DNA from 3 places in the Roseiarcus sp. genome. Region 3 is predicted to be linked to each of the others. Evidence: predicted binding sites of a transcription regulator. Region 3 holds the regulator's gene; each other region holds the start of a gene.
What was found. Region 3 encodes LexA, which represses DNA repair genes until DNA is damaged. Its sites were predicted from a motif close to TGTTCNNNNTGTGTTCNG; they were not measured.

Region 1: parE (DNA topoisomerase IV subunit B) is a predicted target of LexA. The motif match lies at 2,480-2,497, and genes of this name have one in related genera.
Region 2: ACLP25_RS13350 (PA0069 family radical SAM protein) is a predicted target of LexA. The motif match lies at 2,571-2,588, and genes of this name have one in related genera.

What each region holds. Positions count from the first base shown of each region.
Region 1 is NZ_JBKQOT010000436.1:3,190-9,978, forward strand. Features, by position in the region: gene ACLP25_RS14825 (cold-shock protein) at 1-4, opposite strand, end outside; gene parE (DNA topoisomerase IV subunit B) at 396-2,423, opposite strand; gene trpC (indole-3-glycerol phosphate synthase TrpC) at 2,562-3,356, opposite strand; gene trpD (anthranilate phosphoribosyltransferase) at 3,340-4,386, opposite strand; gene ACLP25_RS14845 (anthranilate synthase component II) at 4,401-5,003, opposite strand; gene ACLP25_RS14850 (hypothetical protein) at 5,200-5,451, opposite strand; gene gcvA (transcriptional regulator GcvA) at 5,572-6,498, shown strand.
Region 2 is NZ_JBKQOT010000399.1:1,238-8,026, forward strand. Features, by position in the region: gene ACLP25_RS13340 (chloride channel protein) at 1-1,240, shown strand, start outside; gene ACLP25_RS13345 (aldo/keto reductase) at 1,484-2,482, opposite strand; gene ACLP25_RS13350 (PA0069 family radical SAM protein) at 2,611-3,756, shown strand; gene ACLP25_RS13355 (peptide chain release factor 3) at 4,123-5,703, opposite strand; gene ACLP25_RS13360 (aldehyde dehydrogenase) at 5,878-6,789, shown strand, end outside.
Region 3 is NZ_JBKQOT010000474.1:4,060-10,848, reverse strand. Features, by position in the region: gene ACLP25_RS16195 (NUDIX hydrolase) at 1-462, shown strand, start outside; gene ACLP25_RS16190 (DUF1236 domain-containing protein) at 562-1,521, opposite strand; gene ACLP25_RS16185 (DNA-3-methyladenine glycosylase I) at 2,146-2,856, shown strand; gene lexA (transcriptional repressor LexA) at 3,056-3,760, shown strand; gene ACLP25_RS16175 (segregation and condensation protein A) at 4,144-4,950, shown strand; gene scpB (SMC-Scp complex subunit ScpB) at 4,994-5,695, shown strand; gene ACLP25_RS16165 (cell envelope integrity EipB family protein) at 5,779-6,612, shown strand; gene ACLP25_RS16160 (DNA polymerase IV) at 6,617-6,789, opposite strand, start outside.

The DNA.
Region 1 (6,789 bases), on a different contig from region 3:
TCATGTTCGTCAAAAGTCTCCAACCAATCCCTGTTCGCTTGAGGCGTGACGCCGCCTCGTCCGATCGCCGCCTGCGCGGCGAATCCCGTACGTCATGCGCAGCCCGCCGTCGCCGGTGGAGCGCGGAATCCCCTGTTGATCGAAGTCTTCAAGAGCAAGGCCTTTCGGCGGCGGAGGCGGACGGACCAAGCCGTGCATCTCCGCCAAGCGCGGATGACGGCGATGCGTCCCTTGCCGTCCGCGCCAATTCGAAATCAACCACCTGAATCATCGACTTTTCGCCCTCTCGTCCGCATGACGCGAACGGAGCCCGCCCACTTTTTCCTTACCGCATTTCTCGCGCAAATTCCAGACGAATTCTCGCGCGTCCGGAGGATTTCGCAGGTCAGACTAGTTTAGATGTCAACAAGTTCCACCGCTTTTGGCGCCCGTTCCTGGATGAAGGCAAAACGGGCCTCCGGTTTCGAGCCCATCAGGCGCTCGACCGCCTCGGCCGTCGCGGTCTTGTCTTCGGCGACGATCGCGACCCGCAGGAGGGTCCGCCGCGCCGGATCCATCGTCGTCTCCTTGAGGTCGCGCATCGGCATTTCGCCGAGGCCCTTGAACCGGCTGACCTCAATCGGACCCCGGCCGGTGAAGCCGGATTTCAGCAACTGCTCCTTGTGCGCGTCGTCGCGCGCATAGATCGACTTCGCTCCCTGGGTCAGGCGGTAGAGCGGCGGCACGGCAAGATAGAGATGGCCGTCATCGATCAGTTTGGGCGTCTGCCGATAGAAGAAGGTGATCAGCAGGGAGGCGATATGCGCGCCGTCGACGTCGGCGTCGGTCATGATGATGATCTTGTCATAACGCAGGTCTTCGGCGCGATAGTGGGCGCCCGATCCGGCGCCGAGGGCCTGCAAAAGGTCGCCGAGTTGCTGGTTCTGCGCGAGCTTGTCGCGCGTCGCCGAGGCGACGTTGAGGATCTTGCCGCGGAGCGGCAGCACCGCCTGGGTCGCCCGGTCGCGCGCCTGCTTCGCCGACCCGCCTGCGGAGTCGCCTTCCACAATGAAGAGTTCCGACCCTTGCGCGGAGGAATTGGTGCAGTCCGTGAGCTTGCCCGGCAGCCTGAGCTTGCGCACGGCGGTCTTGCGCGCGACATCCTTCTCCATGCGTCGCCGGAGTCGCTCCTCGGCGCGCTCGACCGACCAGTCGAGGAGTCTCGAGGCTTGGCTGGGCGCGGCGGCCAGCCAGTGGTCGAAGGCGTCGCGGAGCGCCCCGTCGACGATCCGCGCGGCCTCCGTCGTCTGCAGCCGGCCCTTGTTCTGGCCCTGGAATTCCGGCTCGCGGATGAACACCGAGATGAGCGCGGCGCAGCCGGACATGACGTCGTCGGTCGTCAGCGCGTTCGCCCGCTTGGACTGTCCGATCCGCTCGGCGTGGTCTTTCAGGCCCCGCAGGATGGCGGTGCGCAACCCGGCCTCGTGCGTGCCGCCGTCGGGGGTGGGGATCGTGTTGCAGTAGGAATGGACGAACCCGTCGGCCCCGGCGAGCCAGGCGATCGCCCATTCGACGCTGCCGTGCTTGCCGTCCTTTTCGACCCGCCCGGTAAACACCTGGTCGGCGACCAGCGGTTCGCCCTCGATGTCCGCGGCAAGGTAGTCTTTGAGACCGCCCGGGAAATGGAAAACCGCTTCCGCCGGGACCTTGTCGGGGTCGGCGATCAGCGTCGGCGCGCAGCGCCAGCGGATTTCCACGCCCCCGAACAGATAGGCTTTCGAACGCGCCATCTTGAACACGCGCGCCGGATCGAAGCGAGCGCCCTGACCGAAGATCTGCGGATCCGGCAGGAAGCGCACCTTGGTGCCACGGCGGTTCGGCGCCTTCCCGATCACGGTCAACCCCGAGGTCGGCTTCCCGCGTTCGAAAGTCTGGCGATAGAGCGTCTGGCCGCGCGCGACCTCGACTTCCAGTTTTTCGGACAGCGCATTGACGACGGAGACGCCGACGCCATGCAGGCCGCCGGACGTCTCGTAGGCGCCGCTGTCGAACTTGCCGCCCGCGTGCAGCATCGTCATGATCACTTCGAGCGCGGACTTCTTTGGAAACTTCGGATGCGGGTCGACCGGCATGCCGCGTCCGTTGTCGTTGACGCCGAGCCAGCCGCTGTCCTCGAGAGTCACCTCGATGAAGGTCGCGTGACCGGCGACCGCTTCGTCCATCGAGTTATCGATCACCTCGGCGAATAGGTGATGCAGCGCGTTGGCGTCGGTGCCGCCGATATACATGCCGGGCCGACGGCGGACCGGTTCGAGGCCCTCGAGCACCTCGATCGATGCGGCGTTGTAGTCGGCCTCGCCGGGCGTTCCGCGAGTGACAGCTTTGGCCTTCGTGGGAACGGGCCTGCCGCGCGGGGCGGGCGAAGCGCCGAAAAGATCGTTCATGGGGGCGTCGTCGGGTCAGTGATTCGCTGGTCGGGGAAAACTAGCATGCCGAGCACCTGAACGAAATGAGAACGCTCCGGCTCCTTCCGCGGAGCAGGAGCGGCCTCTCGGAACGGAATGACGCGGTCGATGCGCCGCCTATTGACCGGTGAGGAGCGCGCGTGTGGCGGCGGCGACGTCCTTGTGCCGCATCAGCGCTTCGCCGACGAGGAAAGTCTGGATGCCGGACTTGGCCAGGCGCTTGCAATCGGCATGGTCCGAAATGCCGCTTTCCGCCACCACGATCCGGCCGGTCGGCACGAGCGGCTTCATGCGTTCGCAGACTTCGAGCGCGGTCGCGAATGTGCGCAAATCGCGGTTGTTGACGCCGATCAGCCGGCCCTCCAGGGACAGGGCGCGTTTGAGCTCCGCCTCGTTGTGCGTTTCGATCAGCACGTCGAGACCGAGGTCGTGCGCGGCCTTGTTCAAGGTCTTGGCGGTCTCGTCGTCGACGGCGGCCATGATGATCAAAATGCAGTCGGCGCCCCAGGCGCGCGCCTCCAGCACCTGATAGGGATCGAAGAGGAAGTCTTTCCGCAAAATCGGCAGCGGCGTCGCCTTGCGCGCCTTCATCAGGTGTTCCGGCGATCCCTGAAACGACGGACCGTCAGTCAGAACGGACAGGCAGGTGGCCCCGCCGGTTTGATAGGCCTTGGCGATCGCGCCCGGCTCGAAGTCTTCCCGGATGACGCCCTTTGACGGGCTCGCCCTCTTGATCTCGGCGATCAGGGCGAAGCGTCCTTCCTCTGTCGCCCGCTCCAGCGCCTTGATGAAGCCGCGCGGCGGCGACTGAACGGCAATCTCGCGCTCCAGCGTGGCGCGGGGCACACGCACCTTGGCGTCCGCAATTTCTCGTCGTTTGTATGTTTCGATCTTCTTAAGGATGTCGGTCATCGGCGTCCCCCGGCCCCCGAGCGTTGGACACGGCGATCAGACAGTCAAGAGCGTCGCGCGCCGCGCCCGTATCGATGGCGGCCGCGCCTTGCGCGACGCCATCCCTGAGCGACGCCGCCTTGCCCGCCACGACAAGTGCGGCTCCGGCGTTGAGGAGAGCGATATCGCGATAGGCGCCGGGCTGGCCGCTCAGCGCCTTGCGCAGCGCCTCCGCGTTGGCGGCCGGATCTCCGCCCTTGAGAGCCGCGGGATCGGCGCGCGGGAGGCCCGCCTCTTCAGGCGTCACTTCAAACGCATGGATGACGCCCCCCTTCAACTCGACGACCGAGGTCGGTCCGGTGGTGGTGATCTCGTCCAGCCCGTCGGACCCGCAGGTGACCCACACGCGCTCCGAGCCGAGGTTGCGCAGGACCTCGGCCATCGGTTCGAGCCAAGTCGCCGAGAAGACGCCAATCAGCTGCCGTTTGACTCCGGCCGGATTCGACAATGGCCCGAGCAGGTTGAAGATTGTGCGGGTGCCGAGCTCGACGCGGGTCGGACCGACGTGACGCATGGCCGCGTGGTGCGACGGCGCCATCATGAAGCCGATGCCCGCCTCGCGGATGCAGCGCTCAACGCCTTCCGGCGAAAGCCCGATCTTGACTCCGAGCGCCGTTAGCGTGTCGGCCGCGCCCGAGCGCGAGGACGCGGCGCGGTTGCCGTGCTTGGCCACCGGAACGCCGCAGGCGGCCGCGACGATCGAAGCCAGCGTCGAGACGTTGTAGGAGCCCGAGCTGTCGCCGCCCGTGCCGACGATGTCGATGGCGTCGACAGGCGCCTTTACGGTCAGCATCTTGGAGCGCATCGCAGAGACTGCGCCGGTAATTTCGTCCACGCTCTCGCCGCGGACGCGCAGCGCCATCAGAAAGCCGCCCATCTGCGAGGGAGTCACCTCGCCCGAGAGGATGGCGTCGAAGGCGCTCACCGCCTCCGCGCGGCTCAGCGTCGCGCCGGCCGCAACCTTGGCGATCAGGGGCTTGAAGGATTCCATACCCCGCGGCCGCCCTAGCGCATTTGTCCGCGCCCGTGAAAGGCGGCGGCCAAGTCCAGGAAGTTGCGCAGGATGTCGCGACCGTGCTCGCTCGCGATGCTCTCCGGGTGGAACTGCACCCCATAGACCGGGCGTTCGCGGTGCGCGACCGCCATGATGAGCCCATCGTCGGTTTCCGCGCTCACCTCGAGATCGGCGGGGGCCGTCGAACGCTCGATGACAAGCGAATGATAGCGCGTCGCCCGAAAGGGCCCGTTGAGGCCGCGGAAGACGCCGCGAGCGTTGTGCGAAATGCGCGACGCCTTGCCGTGCATCGGAGCAGGGGCGCGCACCACGTCGCCGCCGAACGCCTGGCCTATCGCCTGATGGCCGAGGCAAACGCCGAAGATCGGGGTCGTCTCGCTCGCCGCGCGCACGAGGTCGAGGCAGATTCCCGCTTCGTTCGGGGTGCACGGGCCGGGCGACAGGACGATCGCGTCCGGCTCTTCAGCAAGGGTGTCCTCGACGCTGATCTGGTCGTTCCGCCACACCTTCACGTCCGCGCCGAGCTCGCCCAGATAGTGGACGAGATTGAAGGTGAAGCTGTCATAATTGTCGATCAGCGTGACGCGTTGCATTCTTTCTTCCGATCGGGCCGTGGCGGGTCTTTTCCGACGCCCGGTTGCGCCCGTCAAGCGGAAGACTGGAGGCTGAGTGGAGAAGGCGCGTCCGATCAAGAAGCGCGCAAGCGTTCTCGCGCAACGGCGCGCAGGACACGCACCGTCGCGCGAGCGAGCCCGGGCGAGTGGGCTTATGCTTACGAGTGGGCTCTGCTTAGAGGTGTGAGGCGACCACGCGCCAGCCGTCGACGATCGGCTCCTCGTAGCCGAGGACTGCTGCGCGCTCGGCCTCGGTCATGCCGACGTCGTCGAGATAGCGCGAGGGAAGCGCGGCGAAGCGACTCCGCTCGGAGGCCGCGGCGGCGCGTTCGGCCAGTGTGTTAAGGATTTGTTTACCGATTCGAAGCCCGCCCGCCAAGCCCATCTCTCGGTAGGAATTGGCCGAACCGGCGACATACGCTGCCATCTTATCCCGCTTTCACAATCGAATTCGCGCCCTTTGCGCTTGTTCTTGTCTCCGATATATGGCGAATTTGACCGCGTTCAAGCCAATGTTTGTTCCGCCAATGGATAGGCTGACTATACGATGAGACCGATTGACCGCCTGCCGCCGCTGACCGCCCTCCGGGCATTCGAGGCCGTGGCCCGCAAGCTGTCTTTCTCGCGCGCCGCAGAGGAGCTGCACGTCACAAAGGCGGCGGTCGCGCAGCAAGTGCGTGCGCTCGAGCAGGAGATCGGCACGCCGCTGGTCGAGCGGTCTGGAAGGGGCCTGGCGCTGACCGAGGCCGGGGCGGCCGGCGCGCCTGGCCTCGCCGAGGGTTTCGCGATCCTCTCCCGCGCAGCGCGCGCGATGCGTGAGGCGAAGGGACGGCGGTTTCTGGTCATCAACTCGAGCCCCTCCTTCGCCGCGACGTGGCTTGTCGGGCGGATCGGCAAGTTCAAGACGCGCCATCCGGAGATCGACGTTCTCCTTGACGCCAATCCGACCGAGGACACGCTCGATTCGGCCACGACAGACGCCTTGATCCGCTGGGGCGCCGGCGACTTCTCCGGCCTTGCGACCACGCTCCTGTTCAAGGAGGACGTCTTTCCCGTCTGCTCTCCTGAACTCGTCGACGGCGCCAATCCGCTCCGCTCCCCCGAGGACCTGGCGCATCAGACTCTTCTCCATCTCGAATGGAGCCCTGCCTATCCGTCGTGGCCGACCTGGTCCGACTGGCTCAAGGCAGCCGGGGCGAGGACCGTCGAGGCGCGCCACGGCGTCTGGTTCAACAACATGGCCATGGCGATCCGGGCTGCGGCGCAGGGGCAAGGGGTGGCGCTGACCTCCTTCGCCATCGCCGCCGACGAACTCGCCGCCGGCCGGCTGGTCGCGCCTTTCTCGACCAGCGTCAGCACGCCGTTCGGCTATTACTTCCTCTGCCGCCCCGGGGAGGCGCAAACCCCGAGGATCAAGGCCTTGCGCGACTTCCTGGTCGAAGAGGCGGCCATGTCAGCGGCCGAGCCGGGTTGAGACCGCGGGACCGTCGCCGAAAATCGGCGCGCACGGTCGGCTTGACGCGCCCTGTTCGAAACCATACTCCAGCAGCTTAAGTCCGACGGATCTGTTTCAAGAAACCGTGATCTGAGACACGACATCGAAGATCAAGGCATTGTGATCTATGACTTGATATCAAATATAAAGCTCGCCTCTCTGAAATCTATTTTTATTTTTAAACGGATTATTCAAATTTCCGTGATCATGTCTGTCAAATTTCTGTGAGCTGCACTTTGCGCCTGAATGTCTCCTTTTGTTTTCGCTAAC
Region 2 (6,789 bases), on a different contig from region 3:
CGCGGCGGCCTTCGGGGCGCCGCTGACCGGCGCCTTCTACGCCTTCGAGCTGATCATCGGGGCCTATTCCCTGGCGATCGCCGGGCCGGTTTTCGCGGCCTGCCTCGCCGCCACGCTGACCACCAAGGCGATCGGCGGCGCGCCCTATGTGATCAGCGTCGCCGATGTGCCGCCGCTGACCTTTCCCCATTACGGCGCCCTGATCGGCCTCGGCCTCTTGGCGGCGGCGGTTGGCGTCGGCGCGATGCGGAGCGCCGCGTTGATCGAGCGGGCGTTTCGCTTCGTCGTACCCTCGCGCCTGTTCCGGCCGGTCGCGGGCGGGCTCCTGCTCGGCGCCATGGCGCTCTATACGCCGCAGGTGCTGGGCGCAGGGCATGGCGCGCTGGAGCTCGACTTCTACTGGCCTCTCAGCGCCCGCGAACTCGTCGTCCTGATCGTATTGAAACTGTTCGCCAGCCTGGCCTCGCTCGCGTCGGGCTTCCGCGGCGGCCTGTTCTTCGCGTCGCTGTTCGTCGGCTCGCTGCTCGGCAAGCTCTACGCGATCGGCGTGACGGCTGCGTTCCCTGGGCTCGGGCTCGACCCGGTCGCATGCGTCTTGGTGGGGATGGGGGCGCTGAGCACCGCGATCGTGGGCGGGCCGCTGACCATGACCTTCCTGGTGCTCGAGAGCACCGGCAATCTCGCCATCGCCGGCGGCGCGCTCGCCGCCTCGATCGCCACATCGCTGACGGTGCGCGCGACCTTCGGCTATTCGTTCACCACCTGGCGCCTGCACCTGCGCGGCGAGACGATCCGCGGCGGGCAGGACGTCGGCTGGCTGCGCGAACTCACCGTCGGCAAAATGATGATCCCGTCTCCGCCGGTGTTCCTGGCCGACAAGAGCGTGCGGGCCTTCCGCGAGGCTTATCCGCTCGGCAGCGCCAACGTCGTGGTCGCGGTTGGCGACGACGGTCGCTACAGCGGGCTCGTGCATGTCGCGGAGGCGCACGCTCAGACTCTCGCCGATGATGACGACGGCGGACCGCTCGGCCTCATCGTCCATCTGCCGGCGACGACGCTCCACCCCGACGACGACATCAAGACGGCGCTCGACCTGTTCGGCGCCGCCCACGCCGACACGCTCGCCGTCACCGAGCGCGACGACGGCCACGCGCTCGGCACGCTCGGCGAAGCCTTCGCCGCGCGGCGCTACGCGCAGGAGACGGACGGCGCGATGAAAGGCGTGCTGGGGGGAGGATGAGACCCACTCGCCCCGCGACAGCGGGGAGAGGTTTGGTAAGGGGGGCGCCAACGTTTGATCGCTGGCGTTAGCCCATCCGACCGCGCTTTGCGCGGCCACCTCCCTAAGGGAGAAGGGGTCAGACGCGCTGCCGCTGAGGCTCTCTCCCCCGGGAAGAGGGACGCCGCGAAGCGGCCGGGTGACGGCCCGCGGCGCGACGTCAAATCATCATGCTCTAAACGACGTCTTGAATCGCTGGCTGCGCTACCCTTTCTTCTCGCTGTCGAGATCCGCCATGGCTTCGGCGGGGTAGCGCTCGCCCTTGGCGGCGCCCTTCGGCAGCGCGGCTTCGATCGCGGCGAGGTCGGCGTCCGTCAGCTTCAGACCGTCGGCGGCGCTCGATTCCGCCCATTGCCCGCGCTTGCGCGCCCCGACGAGCGGCACGATGTCGCGGCCCTGCGCCATGACCCACGCCACCGCCATCGCCGCGACGCCGACCTCCCGCGCATGCGCGAGTTTTCTAAGCGCCTCGACCAGGGCGAGGTTATGGTCCAGCGCCTCGCCGGAAAAGCGCGACGAGAAGATTCGGAAGTCGCGGCCGCTCGAACGTTCCCGGGTCCAGTGGCCGGAGATCAGCCCGCGCGCCAGCACGCCATAAGCGGTGATCCCGATTCCGAGCTCGCGGCAGGCGGGCAGGATCTCCGCCTCGATCATCCGCACCACCAGCGAATATTCGATCTGCAGGTCCGAGATCGGATGGACCGCGGCCGCGCGGCGGATCGTGTGGGCGCTGACCTCGGAGAGGCCGATCGCCCGCACGTAGCCTGCCTTCACCATGTCGGCGATCGCGCCGACGGTTTCCTCCATCGGCACGACCGGGTCGAGGCGGGCGGGACGGTAGATGTCGATATGGTCGACGCCGAGCCGCCGCAGCGAATAGGTGAGAAAATTCTTCACCGCCGCCGGGCTCGCGTCGTAGCCGATGAAGGCCATGGCCGGGTCGCGCAGCGCGCCGAACTTGACGCTGAGCACGTAATCGTCGCGAGGGCGGCCTTTCAGCGCCTCGGCGATCAGCATTTCGTTGTGGCCGGCCCCGTAGAAATCGCCGGTGTCGATCAGCGTCGCGCCCGAATCGAGCGCCGCATGGATGGTGGCGATGCTCTCGGCGCGGTCGGCGGCCCCATAGAAATCCGACATGCCCATGCAGCCGAGGCCGATGGCGCCAACCTCCGGCGCGCTCGCGCCCAATCTTCGTTTCTGCATGGCCGCTCCCCTGTTTTCTGGCCGAGCATACCACGCTGCGCCGAATGCGCGCGCGGTCTTGACGCGGGAATCGCGGCGCATTATCTGTTGTTCATGATTTGTTCTTTGTCTCAAACTGGGACATCGTCATGACCATGCATCGAGCCGCGCTCTCCCCCGATCCGCGCCATGAGCCCGCCGCGATCGCCGATCGCCTCGCCTTGCCTGAGCGGCGGCGCGGCCGCGGCGCCGCGACCAACGTCTCCGGCCGGTTCGAGATCCAGACCCGGGTGGATTTCGACGACGGCTGGACCCACGACGAGGCGCCCGAGCCGCTGGTCACAGAAGTCATCTGGGAGAAGCCGCGGAGCGTCATCACCCGCAACGATTCGCCCGACATTGCCTTCGACCGCTCGATCAACCCTTATCGCGGCTGCGAGCACGGCTGCTTCTATTGCTTCGCACGGCCGACCCACGCGTACATGGGGCTTTCGCCCGGGCTCGACTTCGAAAGCAAGCTGTTCGCCAAGCAGGGCGTCGCGGCGCTGCTCGAGCGCGAGCTCGCGGCGCCGAAATACGCCCCTGCGCCGATCGCCCTCGGCACCAACACCGATCCGTACCAGCCGATCGAACGGCAGTACCGCATCACGCGTTCCATTCTGGAGACGCTGCGGCGGGCGCGCCATCCGGCGAGCATCGTGACCAAGTCCAACCTCGTCCTGCGCGACCTCGATATTCTCAGCGACATGGCGCGCGACGGGCTCATAAAGGTTTTCCTGTCGGTGACGACCCTCGACCGCGCGCTGGCGCGCAAGATGGAGCCGCGCGCCCCGACGCCGGAGAAGCGGATCGAGGCGATCGCGCGGTTGAACGACGCCGGCGTGCCGGCGGGCGTCCTGGTCGCGCCGGTCATCCCGGCGGTGAACGATTCGGAGATCGAGACGATTCTCACCCGCGCCTGGGCCGCGGGGGCGCGCGAGGGCGGCTACATCGTGCTCCGCCTTCCGCTGGAGCTGCGCGACATGTATCGCGAATGGCTGCAGGTCCACTTCCCCGACCGCCTCAAGCGCTCCGTGTCGCTCATGCAATCGATGCGCGCCGGCAAGGACTATGAGGCCGAGTGGGGCCGGCGCATGGCCGGCTCAGGCCCCTACGCCTGGATGATCGGCCGCCGCTTCGAATTGGCGGAGCGGCGGCTCGGCTACAACGAAACCAAGCGGAGTCTGCGCACCGATCTCTTCATCAAGCCGGCGCCGGCCGAGAACGAAACGGGCGCGCAGTTGAGCCTGTTCTGAAAGGCGCTGGCGCCCTCGCGTGAATGGCGATGGCGCGACTTTTGGTTGCGGAAAATCGGAAATGTCGCTATGATCCCTTCATGCGAGCCTCAGACGAAGCGCAAGCGGAGACGCCGTCCTCAAACCGGACGCGGCCCTTTACGCGGGGATGGGCCGCATGACGAATAAAATTCGCGCGAGGTCGCGCGTAACCCATTGAAAAGGCTAAATTCGGTCGAGAGAATCCAACGAATTCCAAGAAAATCCAACCTCCTGAATCCGAAGATCTGCGGAGTTGGCGTCTCTCTCCGCGGAGGCCTGAGGAAATCCAAATGTCTGCCCGCGCCGTCGCGCGGCCTTCGTGCCGGATGCGCCTGCAATCGGTCATCAGGCCGCGGCTTTCTGGTAGTCCTTCACATCCGTGAACGCGATCTTGGGCCAGCGCTCCTGCTCGTAGCGCAGGTTGAAGGCGCTGGTCGCCATGAACACCGGCGCGCCGTCGAGGTCGGTGGCGAGCGACGAGGGATAGGCGCCGAGGAACTTTTCCATCTCGGCCTTCTCGTCCGAGGACACCCAGCGGCAGACCTCGAAGCGGCTCGGTTCGAAGGACACCGGCAGGCCATATTCGGCATTGAGCCGCTCGATGAGCACGTCGAGCTGCAGCGCGCCGACCACGCCGACGATCGCCGCCGCGCCATCGAAGGGCTGGAACACCTGCACGACGCCCTCTTCGGCCATCTGCTGCAGCGCCTCGCGCAGCTTCTTCGCCTTCATCGCGTCGGCGAGCTTGACCCGGCGCAGGATTTCCGGGGCAAAGCTCGGGACGCCGCGGAAGACGATGTCCTCGCCCTCGCTCAGCGTGTCGCCGATGCGAAGCAGGCCGTGGTTCGGGATGCCGACGACGTCGCCGGCGAAGGCTTCTTCGGCGAGCGATCGGTCCTGGGCGAAGAAGAACTGCGGCGCCGACAGCGTCACGGGCTTTCCCGTGCGGACGAGCTTCGCCCGCATGCCGCGCTGCAGCTTGCCGGAACAGACGCGCATGAAGGCGATGCGGTCGCGATGGTTGGGGTCCATGTTCGCCTGGATCTTGAACACGAAGCCGGTCATCTTGGGCTCGTCCGCCTTCACCGTGCGGCTCGCCGCAGCCTGGGCGCGCGGGCTCGGCGCGAACTCGGCCATCGCGTCGATCAGGTCCTTGACTCCGAAATCCTTGAGCGCGCTGCCCCATAAGACCGGCGTCAGATGACCTTCGAGGAAGGCCTGCCTGTCGAACGCTTTGAGGCCTTCGACGGCGAGGTTGAGCTCGTCGATCGCCTCCCGTCGCTCGTGCTCGGGCAGGAGTTCGGCGACGCGCGGATCGTCGGGTCCGTTGACCCGGATCGCCTCGGCGTCTTTGCCGAGCGCCGTCAGCCGGCTCCGGCGGATGTCGTAGGCGCCCGCAAGCGAGCGGCCGCGACCGATGGTCCAGGTGAGCGGCGCCGTATCGAGCGCCAGCGTCTTCTCGATCTCGTCCAGGAGGTCGAACGGATCGCGCGTCTCGCGGTCCATCTTGTTGATGAAGGTGACGATCGGGATGTCGCGCAGCCGGCAGACCTCGAACAGTTTTCGGGTGCGCGCCTCGATGCCCTTGGCGGCGTCGATCACCATCACAGCCGAATCGACGGCGGTCAGGGTGCGGTAGGTGTCCTCGGAAAAATCCTCGTGGCCGGGCGTGTCGAGCAGGTTGAAGACGCAGTCGGCGTATTCGAAGGTCATCACCGAGGTGACCACGGAAATGCCGCGCTCGCGCTCGATGCCCATCCAATCGGAACGGGTCTGGCGGCGGTTGGCCTTGGCGCGCACCTCGCCGGCGAGCTGGATGGCGCCGCCGAACAGAAGGATCTTTTCGGTCAGCGTCGTCTTGCCGGCGTCCGGGTGCGAGATGATCGCGAAAGTGCGCCGGCGCGCGACGGGGTTTGCTTCGGCCATGGATCCAAAGGTTTTCGGGGAAACGCAGCGCTTACTTAATGCGGGAGGCGCGATAAGGGAAGGGCGGTGTCCATGCCCGCCAGGCATCGCCTCATAAGGAAAATCCTGTTTGGCGGCGGCGTTTCAGAAGCGATGCTCCCGCGTCGTCGCTCATAAATTCCCGGAAGTCCATCCATGCTCGACCGCCCGACGACCCGCGAAGGCTGGACCGCACGCGCCGCTGCGCTCAAGATCGAGGGCCGCGCCTTCGTCGACGGCGCCTACATCCCCGCACGTGACGGCGCGACCTTCGCCAGAATCTCGCCAATCGACGGAAAAGTCTTCGCCCATGTCGCCGATTGCGGCGAGGCCGACATCCATCGGGCGGTGAAGGGGGCGCGCGCCGCCGTCGAGAGCGGCGTCTGGCGGGACGCCGACCCGCTTCACAAGAAGAAGGTTCTGCTGCGCTTCGCCGAACTCATCCGCGAGAACGCCGAGGAGCTTGCGCTTCTCGAAACGCTCGACGTCGGAAAAGTGATCGCCAACACGCTCGATGTCGACGTCCCTTTGTGCGCTAACTGTATCCAGTACTACGCTGAGCTCGCCGACAAGATTTACGACGAGGTCGCGCCGCTTGGGCCCAAGGACGTCGCGATGGTGCGCAAGGAGCCGCTCGGGGTGATCGGCGCGATCGTGCCATGGAACTACCCGCTGATCATCGGCGCCTGGAAGATCGGGCCGGCGCTGGTCGCCGGCAATTCCGTTATCCTCAAGCCCGCCGAGCAGTCGCCGCTCGGCTCGCTCGTTCTTGGCCGGCTCGCCAAAGAGGCAGGCCTTCCCGACGGCGTCCTCCACGTTGTGCCCGGCTTTGGCGAGAAGGCGGGCAAGCCGCTCGCGCTGCACCCGGACGTCGACATGATCGCCTTCACCGGCTCGACCGAGGTTGGCAAGCTAATGATGGTCTACGCCGGCCAGAGCAACATGAAACGCGTCGCGCTCGAATGCGGCGGCAAGTCGCCGCACGTCGTGATGCCCGATGCCGACCTCGACGCCGCGGCGGAGGCGATCGCCTGGGGGATCTACTACAATCAGGGCGAGACCTGCCAC
Region 3 (6,789 bases):
GCGCTGTTTGCCGGCGAGACCGGCTACGCGACGCCCAAGGTCGACGTCCGCGCCGCCGTGTTCGACGGCGAGGAGCGCATTCTGATGGTGCGCGAGACCTCGGACGGCGGCCGTTGGACCCTGCCGGGCGGCTGGGCCGACGTGAACCTGACGGCAGCGGAAAACGCCGCCAAGGAAGCCTTCGAGGAAAGTGGCTTTCGAGTGAGACCCGTAAAGCTCGCGGCCGTCTGGGACCGCACGAAGCAGGGCCACCGACCGCACGTCTTCTCCTGCTGCAAAGTCTTCTTCATCTGCGAACGCGTCGGCGGCGAGGCCGCGGTCAGCCACGAGACGTCGGAAGTCGGCTGGTTCGACGAACAGAACATCCCCGCCGACCTGTCTTTTGAACGCGTCCTGCCGCAGCAGATCCGGCGCATGTTCGCCCATCGCCGCGACCCGTCCCTGCCGACCGATTTCGATTGATCGCCGTCCGCCGGAGTGCGAAGGCGCTCGTCCCTCCCCCATGGCTCGCCGCCTCCCCCGCACGTCGCGCAGGGCGGTCGCGCAGGAGATCGAGCGCCGTCAGGGTCCGCAGGGATTGCCGCGCGTCCCCGCCGCCGCTCGGGTTGTGGTCCCCTCGGCTGGGGGCGACGGCGCTCCGCCTTCGCTGATGACTTCCACGACCTTGCGCGTGGTCGGCTCGACGATGACGATCTCATCGTTCGCCACCACGTAGTCGTAGCCGCGATACTCGGGAACGAGCTCGACGACCGGGGTCGGAAGCGGCTGGACATCGACGTCGCCGGGCAGCGGCGCCCCGACATTGACGGCGATGTTGGCGTTTTGCTCGGCGGACGTCGCGTTCAGCACCTTGGCGATCTGCACCGCATTGTCATGCGAAATCTGGGCGGAGCCCGTTGCTCGCACCTGCTGCGGATCGAGGGGGTTCCGTCCGGTCGCGGCCTCGTTGGCGCGATTGGCCGGAACGCTGGCGCCGCTAGGGCTGCCTTGTCCCGTCGCCGCCTCGTTCGTACGAGCGGGCGCGTTGGTCGGCTGGCCGTTCCGGTTTTCCGCGGGGCTCGCGGCCTGATCCGCGCGCTGTTGGGACGCCGGGGTCTTGGTCGCGCCTTGCTCGGTCTGGCGGTCCTTCCCGGCGGAGCCTTCGCTCTGCGCAGCCTTTTGGTTGTCGCGCCCCGTCTGCGGCTCCTGCGGGCGAGCCTGCGTGTCGGCCGCCTTCCCGGCGGGCGCAGGCCGGCCGCCCTCGGCGGCCCCGCCGCGCTCCGGTTTCCCGGTCTGATTTTCCGCGTCTTGCCGCCGGTCGTCCCGCGAGGGACGCGGAGCGGCCTGGCCGTCTGTCCGGAAGTTCGGGGCGGCGCGCTCGGGGCCGTTCGGCCCGGGCGCCGTTTCCGCCTTGCCGAGCTCGGGGCGATGGACGAAGGGCGCGTTCTGATCCGGTTGCGGCTGGCCCTCCTGCGCGATGGCGGCGCTCCACGCTCCAACGCTCAGGCTCGCCAGGCCAGCGGCGATCCAGGGTGCTCTCATATTTCGCTCCTCCGCGCTTGCGGTTCCCGTTTCCGCGACGCCGGAGAACGAGCAAGCCGGCCCTGAGGTTCCGGTCCTTGGAAACGCCTGCGACGGAGCGCCCTTTCGGCGACGCCGACAAATCCTTCTGGAAACCACAAGTCCGTGGTAGGGTCTGAATTGAGCCGCCGCCGTTCGCGTGTGTTCGGACAAGCACGGGGACGAGACGGTCGCCTTTTTCGGGTCGAACCCTTGGGCGGTCGCTACGCCTTCAGAATCCGTTGGAGCGGCCGTTACGGGGGCAACCGTCTGAAAACGTTCAAAACGGCAATGGGCAACGCTTGCAGAAAGTTGGCATGGATTAGGGTTCGGCGCCCTGTCGGCTTGGGAGGCTCAGCCTTTGCGCTTGGGTCCCCGACCCGGCTGGCGAAAGGCAACGCCCACGCCTGCCACGCCAGAGAGCTTTGGGCTGTCCCTTGTAAAATCGTGACCCGATTCGGCGCCCAAGCCCTGAGAAAACACGGCGCCTGCCAGAACCGCGCGGCCGGGGCGAGCCTGCGGCGAGACGAGACAGAAGCGGCCGACGCGCCGCCATTTGACGTCGGGCCGCTGGACGCCGAAAACGGGCCCAGTCCGAGGAAAGCCATGACTCCTTTTTCCGTCATTCGCGCCCGCGCTGAGGCGCGCAAGGGCGGCCCCGAGAAGCTCGCTGCGCTGTTGCCGCCGAAGCCCGATCGCGAGTCGCTTAAGAAACTCCCGGATGACCGCGCGCTCGCGGAGATGACGAAACGCGTTTTCTCGGCCGGCTTCGCCTGGAGCGTGATCGAGGCGAAGTGGCCGGGCTTCGAGGAGGCCTTCCTCGGTTTCGCGCCGTCGCGGCTCGCCTTCGAGCCGGACGACTTTTGGGACGCCCTCGCGAAGGACGCGCGCATCGTCCGTAACGCGGCAAAAATCCAGTCCGTGCGCAGGAACGCCGCCTTCGTCCTGGCCGTTGCGAAGGAGCACGGAAGCTTCGGCCGGTTCCTCGCCGGTTGGCCGTCGTCGGACGAGATCGGCCTCTTGGACCTGCTCGCCCAACGCGGCGACCGGCTCGGCGGCATGAGTGGGCAGATGTTCCTGCGTTTCATCGGCTGGGATGGATTCGCGACGTCGAAAGACGTCGTCGCCTGCTTGCGCGACGCCGGCCTCGACGTCGCGGAGGAGCCCAAGTCGAAGGGCGACCTCAGGCGGATCCAGGCGCAATTCAACGCCTGGGCCGAAGAAACCGCCCTGCCTTACGTCCACCTCTCCCGGATCTGCGCCTATTCGATCGGCGAAAACCATGGCGGCGAGCAACTGACCGAGATGCCGGATTGACGGCGCAAATTCTGTCCCCCGCGACGCCGAAGGCTGGAGCTCTCCGAGCCGCGCTCGCCGTCGCCCAGAATTTCAGAATTTGCTTGCGGAACACAGCGTGAACGGCTAGCGTCTGTTCGTGATTTGTTTACGGCGCGTGGTGATTCTGGTCGCGGTTCATCCGGTCCTTCCAACCACGCAGGGTTGTTCGGAGTCTTTCATGCTAACCAAGAAGCAGAGCGAGTTGTTGCGTTTCATCCACGAGCGCCTTCAGGAGGACGGCGTCCCGCCCTCCTTCGACGAGATGAAGGACGCGCTCGACCTGCGCTCGAAGTCCGGCATTCATCGCCTGATCATGGCGCTCGAAGAGCGGGGATTCATCCGCCGCCTCGCCAATCGCGCCCGCGCGATCGAGGTGCTGCGCCTGCCGGAATCGGCGACGGTCGCCGCGCCGCGGCCGCAAAAATTCTCTCCAAGCGTCATCAACGGCGACCTTGGTCGTCTCCGTACGCCGCAGCAGGCGTCCGGCCCTGATGAACGCGCACCCGTCATGATCCCGCTGATGGGCCGGATCGCGGCCGGCACGCCGATCTCCGCCATTCAGACGCGCATGGACACGATCGCCATGCCACCGGACTTCCTCGGGTCCGGGGACCATTTCGCCCTCGAGGTCCGGGGCGACTCGATGATCGAGGCCGGCATTTTCGAAAGCGACATGGTGATCATCCGGAAGCAGGACTCGGCCGAGACGGGGGACATCGTCGTGGCGCTGATCGACGACGAGGAGGCGACGTTGAAGCGATTGCGCAAGCGCGGCGCCTCGATCGCGCTCGAAGCGGCGAACCCGGCCTACGAGACCCGGATTTTCGGACCCGACCGCGTCCGCGTCCAGGGCAAGATGGTGAGTCTGTTCAGGCGCTACTGAGGGACGAGAAAAGTCTGCCCCGCCCCGCAAGGGCCCGGACGATGCGACGGAATCCGGGGCCCCGCGGAGCGTTCGGTCGGCCGGCAGCGCCGTTCGACAATTTTGACGATACGCCCTTTGGCTTTCATGACAATGCTTCATGTCCCGATCGCGCAATTCGTCTTTAATTTACCTAAACGCGCATAGTTAAAAGAGGACGGAACCAGGAACAGAGGCGAGTTAAGACTCACCTGCGGCGGCCAAAACGTAGCGTTGTGTTAACTCAATTTCGTTAAGAGGGGCGAGGAGGACGCGAAACCATTCGCCTGTTGACGCCGTTGCGGGCGGACTTGCCGCCCCTTCGAGCCTGCCCCAGACAGGAATCTGTCATACGGAGGTGATTCGTGCCTGCAGAGGCGCCGTTTCGCAGCGATTTCGAGTTGGACTGCGCGACTGGCGAACCCGCGTTCACGGTCGATCTCGACGGGTTCGAGGGTCCGCTCGACCTGCTGCTGGGGCTCGCCCGGCGCCAGAAGGTCGATCTCGCCCGGATTTCGGTCTTGGCGCTCGCCGAACAATACCTCCTGTTCGTCGAGGCCGCGCGCAAGCAGAGGCTCGAGCTCGCCGCCGACTATCTCGTCATGGCGGCATGGCTGGCGTACCTGAAGTCGCGCCTTCTCCTGCCGGCCCCCCCGCAGGCCGCCGAGCCCGACGCCGCGGACCTCGCCGAGGCGCTCGCTGTGCGACTCCGCAAGCTCGAAGCGATCCGAAAGGCGGCTGGGCTCCTGTTCAACCGCACCCGCCTGGGACGCGACGTGTTCGGCCGCGGCGCCCCGGAGGCCGTCGAGGTCGCGCGACGTTCGCACTGGGAGACCAACCTCTACGATCTGCTTGCGGCTTACGCGCGCCAGGCTCAAAAGCACGCCCGCGCCCGGGTCCGCTTCAAGGCGCGGGAAGTCTGGTCGCTTGCCGAAGCGCGCGAGGCCTTGGCTCGCCTCATCGGCATGAGCTTCGAGTGGACCGCCTTCGACGACTGGCTGCTTGCGGCCTGCCTCGATCCGGGCATGCGCCGCAGCGCCCGCGCGTCCTCATTCTCGGCGTCGCTCGAGCTCGTGCGCGAGGGCAAGATCGAGATCCGGCAGGAGAAGACCTTCGCTCCGATCTGGATTCGCCCTGCCGCCACGCCCCCGGCGGAGGAGCAGGCCGCATGACGGCGGCTCCCGAAAAGACCAGGAAAGGCGCCCCATGGCCCGGATGAGAACCGCCGGCAACGTCGCCCAGCTTTTCGACGCGATCGCGCCGCGCGCAACGCCGGAGGACATCCGCATCGCCGAGGCGATGGTGTTCGCTTCATCCGAGCCGTTGGAAGAATCGGCGATCGCGGCTCGACTTTCCGACGGCGCCGATGTCGCGGCGATCATGGAGGAGTTGCAGCGCCTCTACGCGGGCCGAGGAGTGAACCTTGTCCGGGTGGCGCGGCGCTGGACCTTCCGCACCGCCGAGGACCTTTCGTGGCTGCTTGCCCGCGAGGACGACGACAAGCGCAAGCTCTCCCGGGCCGCGATCGAGACTCTGGCGATCGTCGCCTACCACCAGCCCGTCACCCGCGCCGACATCGAGGAGATTCGCGGCGTGGCGGTGTCGAAGGGCGCGCTCGACGTCTTGATGGAGGCCGGCTGGGTGCGCATGCGCGGCCGTCGCAAGGCCCCGGGCCGGCCGATCACCTATGGCACCACGACGGAGTTCCTGATTCAGTTCGGCCTCGACGCGATCGGCGACCTTCCCGGCCTCGACGAACTGCAGGCGGCCGGGCTGTTCGACGGCAAGCTGCCGGCGGGCTACGGCGTTCCCCAGCCGAGCGACGAGCCGGCGCTCCGGGCGGACGAGGACCCGCTCGACGACGCAGGTCCGCTGGCGGAGGCCTGGGGACAGATCACGCCAGACGAACCGACGTGAAGACGTCGGGCGCGCGCGCTTAACGTCACGAAACCGCCGGAAACGAAGGGGAATCTACGAGGATGTTTGTCCCTGGAGACATCATGGTTTCGAGACTCGTCGGCGCCGTCTTTTGCCTCGCCCTGACAGGGGCCGCATGCGCCGGCGCCTCTGCGGCGCCCCTCGCCGCCCATCGGGCCGCCTACGACATTTCGCTGATCGACCCGGATTCGCCGTCCCTCGGTTTGGTTCAGACTCCGGTCGCGGCGACCGGGCTGATTGCTTACGAATTCCGGGGCTCGGCCTGCGACGGCTACACGTCCAGCTTCCGCCAGATGACCAAGATGGAGCGGAGTGAGGGCGCTCCCCTCGCCATGGACGTCAACGCCACGTCGTTCGAGGCGGCCGACGGCGCGTCGATGCGGTTCAAGATCGACACCCAGGGCGTTCAGGACGCGCCACCGGTCGCCGGCACCGCAACACGCAGCGCCAATGACGACCTCAAGGTCGAGCTCACGGAGCCGGCCGCCAAGACGATCGATTTCGGCCGCGACGTTCTGTTTCCCACCCAGCACGTGGAGCGCCTGATCGACGCGGCCAGGAGCGGCGGGGGCGTGGTGCAGGCGAGGGTCTATGACGGCTCGGACACAGGCGCCAAGATCTACGCCACAATGGCCGTGATCGGCAAAGAAGCGACCAAGCCGAGCGAGGACGCGACGAACGCGGAGGCGCTGAAAGACGTCCGCCGCTGGCCGGTCGTGGTGTCGTATTTCAACGAGGCGTCGAAGGACACCGCGCCGGAATACACGTTGAGCTACGACCTCTACGAGAATGGCGTGTCGGGGAGCCTCAAGCTCGACTACGGGACGTTCGCGCTGCGCGCGCAACTGCGTAGGCTCGAAATCCTGCCCGCGTCCGTCTGCGGGAAGGCGCGTTAGCCTGTCATCGTTTCGGCCTGCCTGCCCGGAAGGCGAGGCCGCGCTCGACCGCGGCCGCGCCGAATTTCTCGCGCAGCGCCGCGATCGCCGTCTCCCGCGACTTCTCGCGGCCGGAGTCGCCCTCCAGAAGGTCGCCTTCGTCCGCGTCGGTAGCCGGCGCGAGGTCCGTGGCCGCGA